Regions from separate parts of the Stenotrophomonas maltophilia group sp. LNF247 genome, predicted to be linked through region 1. Evidence: riboswitches for the same ligand, from Rfam matches in the RefSeq annotation. Region 1 holds a riboswitch; the other holds the start of a gene.
What was found. Region 1 has a riboswitch for glycine ahead of gcvP (aminomethyl-transferring glycine dehydrogenase). Riboswitches for the same ligand answer to the same signal wherever they lie in the genome.
Positions count from the first base shown of each region.

Region 2: another riboswitch for glycine. It lies ahead of ACTXG9_RS12130 (trimeric intracellular cation channel family protein); the one in region 1 lies ahead of gcvP (aminomethyl-transferring glycine dehydrogenase).

Region 1 covers NZ_JBSRQL010000011.1:14,756-16,950, forward strand. Annotated here, with positions in the region: gene gcvP (aminomethyl-transferring glycine dehydrogenase) at 1-936, opposite strand, end outside; glycine riboswitch at 999-1,101, opposite strand; gene ACTXG9_RS12260 (multidrug effflux MFS transporter) at 1,401-2,195, shown strand, end outside.
Region 2 covers NZ_JBSRQL010000010.1:139,884-142,078, forward strand. Annotated here, with positions in the region: gene ACTXG9_RS12125 (DUF5076 domain-containing protein) at 1-262, shown strand, start outside; gene ACTXG9_RS12130 (trimeric intracellular cation channel family protein) at 348-965, opposite strand; glycine riboswitch at 1,050-1,153, opposite strand; glycine riboswitch at 1,167-1,256, opposite strand; gene ACTXG9_RS12135 (GIY-YIG nuclease family protein) at 1,297-1,572, shown strand; gene ACTXG9_RS12140 (nuclear transport factor 2 family protein) at 1,714-2,145, shown strand.

The sequences.
Region 1 (2,195 bases):
ATTGCCCTGGGCATCGACCGAAACGCCGATCAGGCGGCCCGGCATCGAGCGCTTGTAGGCGTCACGGCAGGCCATGAAGGCGGCGTGCGGGCCACCGAAGCCGAACGGCACGCCGAAACGCTGGCTGTTGCCGACCACGATGTCCGCGCCCCATTCGCCCGGGGCAGCCAGCAGGGTCAGGGCCAGCAGGTCGGTGGCCACGGCCACCAGGCCGCCGCGTGCGTGCACGGCATCGACCAGCGCTTTGTAGTCGCCGACCTGGCCGAAGGTGTCCGGGTACTGCAGCAGCAGGCCGAAGGCTTCTGCTTCCAGTGCCTCGGCCGGGGTGCCGACGCGCAGCACGATGCCCATGGGCTCGGCGCGGGTGCGCAGCAGTTCCAGGGTCTGCGGGTGCACGGCATCGTGCACGAAGAAGGTGTCCGACTTCGACTTGGCCGAACGCTTGGCCAGGGTCATCGCTTCGGCGGCGGCGGTGGCTTCGTCCAGCAGCGAGGCGTTGGCGATTTCCATGCCGGTCAGGTCGGCGCACAGGGTCTGGAAGTTGATCAGCGCTTCCATGCGGCCCTGCGAGATTTCCGCCTGGTACGGGGTGTAGGCGGTGTACCACGCCGGGTTTTCCAGGATGTTGCGCAGGATCACGTTCGGCGTGTGGGTACCGTAGTAACCCTGGCCGATGAAGCTGCGCAGCACGGTGTTCTTGTCGGCGATCGCACGGATCTTCGCCAGTGCCTGCACTTCGGTCATCGACTCCGGCAGCGCCAGCGGCGCCGGCGACTTGATCTTGGCCGGCACGATGGCATCGGTCATCGCATCCAGCGACGCGTGGCCGACGACGTCGAGCATCTGCGCGATCTCGGCATCGTTGGGGCCGATGTGGCGCTCGACGAACGCATTGTGGTGCTCGAGCTCACGCAGGGAAGGGGTGTTCTGGGACATGGCGAAGGATCCGTCAGGAAAGGGCACACGCACGGGCACAAGCCGCCGGTCGGCGGTCTGCGGGGCGCCCCTCTGTCCTTTTGCCTGAGAGTTTGGAAGCGCGGAAAACCGCGGCTTCGTGCCCCTTCGGCGCCGGATCGAACCGGTCTCTCCAGAGTTCTGTTACGGGTGGTATCGGGCCTGAGCGATTACGGGCGTTGCGCCTTCGGCAGCGGTGTTCCGCTTCTCCCACCGTGTTGCCCGCCGATTATAGCCCGTTGCGGGCCCGCTGGCCGCGCCCCGGCGCGGGCCCGCGGCTGAATGGCCGATGGCCCGGCCGTGCGTTTTGTGCACCGCTGCATGGCATCGGGCGCAATCCCCACCTATGATGGGCGGATACCCGAATTCATCTGGCGCCGTCCCCGTTGCAGCGGGACCGGCGCCCGCCGTGCGTGCCGCGCATGGCCCTGCCGGACGCTTCCTTCATGACCGCCGCCGTTGCTCCCTCCACCCGCCGCATGGCCCTGCTGCTTGCCGGCCTGGCCATGTTCGGCCCGTTCTCGATCGATACCATCTTCCCCGCGTTCCCGCAGCTGGCGCAGCGCCTGTCGGTGGACGAGGTGGCGGTGCAGCAGACCATCAGCGTGTACCTGCTGTTCTATGGCCTGATGAGCCTGGCGCATGGCCCGCTGTCCGATGCGTGGGGGCGCAAGCGGGTGATCCTCGGTGGCCTGGTGGTGTTCGTCGGCGCCTCGGTCGGCTGTGCGCTGTCCACCGATCTGGCCACGCTGCTGGCGTTCCGCGCGCTGCAGGGCCTGTCGGCGGGTGTCGGCATGATCGTCGGCCGCGCGGTGATCCGCGATCTCTACCATGGCCACGACGCGCAGCGCCTGATGAGCCAGGTGTCGATGCTGTTCGGCATCGCCCCGGCCATCGCGCCGATCATCGGTGGCTGGATCCTGCTCAGTGGCGCCGGCTGGCCGCTGATTTTCTGGTTCCTGGTGGTGTTCGCGCTGGCCCTGCTGGCAGCCACTGCACGCTACCTGCCGGAGACCCATCCGGTCGAAGCGCGCGTGCCGTTGTCGCCGCACGCGTTGATGCGCGATTACGTGCGCATCGGTTTCAACCCGCGCTTCCTGCGCCTGGCGCTGGCCGGCAGCATCGGCTTCGGTGGCATCTTCCTGTACATCTCGTCGGCGCCGGTGTTCGTGATGCAGCACCTGCACCTGGGCGAGGGCGGTTTCGCCTGGTTGTTCATCCCCACCATCGGCGGCATGACC
Region 2 (2,195 bases), on a different contig from region 1:
CGAGATGATCCGCGTGTGGATTGCCGAACGGGGATTGCATGCTTCGCTGAACGTTGGCCTGTATGGCGATCGTCCTGGCATTCGAGAGGAGCATGCGTGGGGACGCATCCTGGCAGACGTCGCCCAGCATGTCGCAGATGCTCTGGTCGTGAGTGGCGGGATGGACCGCGGCGCGGCGATCAACGCGATCAAGGATGCATTCGATGAAGAGCTGCGGGCGCCGTCCAGTGGGCGCTCGGGGGGATTCGTGGTCCGCCACTGAGGGCCCAGATGGGCGCCGTGGCGCAGGAGACAGCGTCCCAACGCAACACGGCAACAAGCGCTGGGCGACGTGGAGAACGCGAACTTCAATGCACTTCGTCGTGGTACACGAACTTCGGCATTTCCCAGCGGTAGTGGATCGCCAGCAGGCGCAGCGCGAAGCCGCCGCCGAGGCAGCACAGGATTGCGGTGGCATCGGCCACGCCCCAGTGCAGCAGCAACAGGTAGGCCGCGCCGGTCAGCAGCGCGATGATCGCGTACAGCTCTTTCTGGAAGATCAGCGGCACCTCGTTGCAGAGGATGTCGCGCAGCACGCCGCCGAACGCGCCGGTCAGCATGCCGGCAATCAGCACGATGGGCATGGCATGGCCGGCCTCGCGCGCGATAGAGCAGCCGATCAGGGTGAAGGCGATCAGGCCCAGGCCGTCGAGCACCAGGAAGGTGCGGCGGAAGTGGTGCATCCAGCGTGCGACCCAGGTGGCGATCAGTGCCGCGCACACGGTGAAGCCGAGGTACTCGGGATGTTTGACCCAGCCCAGCGGATAGTGGCCAAGAAGGATGTCGCGCAGTGAACCACCACCGAGGGCAGTGACGCAGGCGATCATGACCACGCCGAACAGGTCCATGCGGCGGCGGCCGGCGGACAGTGCGCCGGTCATAGCTTCGGCGGAAATGGCGATCAGGTAGATGACGGACAGCAGCATGGGACAGGCTCCGGGCGCGGTGGGGCCGGCCATGCGCGACTACCGCCACTGCCTGCGCAATGACGGGATGACGATGACCGGTGCCGCTCCCGCTGTCCTTTTGCCTGAGAGTTCAGCGGCATGGGCCGCGTGCCCCTTCGGCGGATCGCCCCGGGCGTGCCCGGTGACCTCTCTCCAGCTCGGCGAGTCGAATGCATGGTTGGTGGGATTCCAGCCCACCGGCCTGAGCGATCATGGGAGCCTGCGCCTTCGGCGGGCGCCAGCGCGGCGCCTCTCTCCTGCATTCGGGCGCCAGTATATCCGCTGCAGTGCAGCACGGCATAATCCGGGCATGACTCCGTCCCTCCGCCCCTGGTTCCTGTACCTGCTCGAATGCCGCGACGGCAGCTATTACGCTGGCATCAGCACCGACGTGGACGCGCGTTTCGCCGCCCACCAGGCCGGCAAGGGCGCGCGCTACACCCGGGCGCGGCCACCGCTGCGCGTGCTGGCCGTGCGCGAGTACCCGGACCGGGCCGCCGCGTCACGGGCCGAATGGCAGCTCAAGCAGCAGCCGCGCGAACGCAAGCTGGCCTGGCTGCAGGCCCCGGATCCTGCGCTTCTGTAGAGCCGAGCCCACGCTCGGCTGTTGTTGCTGCTGCCTGATGGTGAAGCCGAGCATGGGCCCGGCTCTACAGTAGATCCACGCCATGCGTGGATGCGGCTTGCACATGCCATGATCGCCCAGCCCTCAGCGCTGGAGACCCGGATGTCCACGATCGCCCTGCTGTTCGCTCTTTCCGCAGCAACGAGCCCCGCCGCCGACCCGGCCACCCTCGCGGCCATCGAAGCCACCTGCCACGATTACGTTGACGGCCAGCTGGAGGCCGACCCGCAGCGCGTCGCCCGCTCCCTGCATCCGGAGCTGGCCAAGCGCGCGGTCCTCGGCGATACGCCCGACGAACGCCTGGGCCTGCGCCGTATGTCGAAGGAAGAACTGGTCTCGCTGACGAAGCAGGGCGCGTTGAAGACCCCGAAGGATCAATGGGACCGCCGCTGCACGGTGCTGGACGTGACCGGCAACGCGGCCTCGGTGCGGCTGGAAACCCCGTGGTTCGTCGACTACTTCCACATGGGGCGCTTCGACCAGCGCTGGGTAATCGTCAACGCACTGTGGTACCCGAAACCGAAGGCGCCGTAGAGCCGAGCCCATGCTCGGCTTCTGCAAACCGCGCGAAGTGCAGCCGAGCA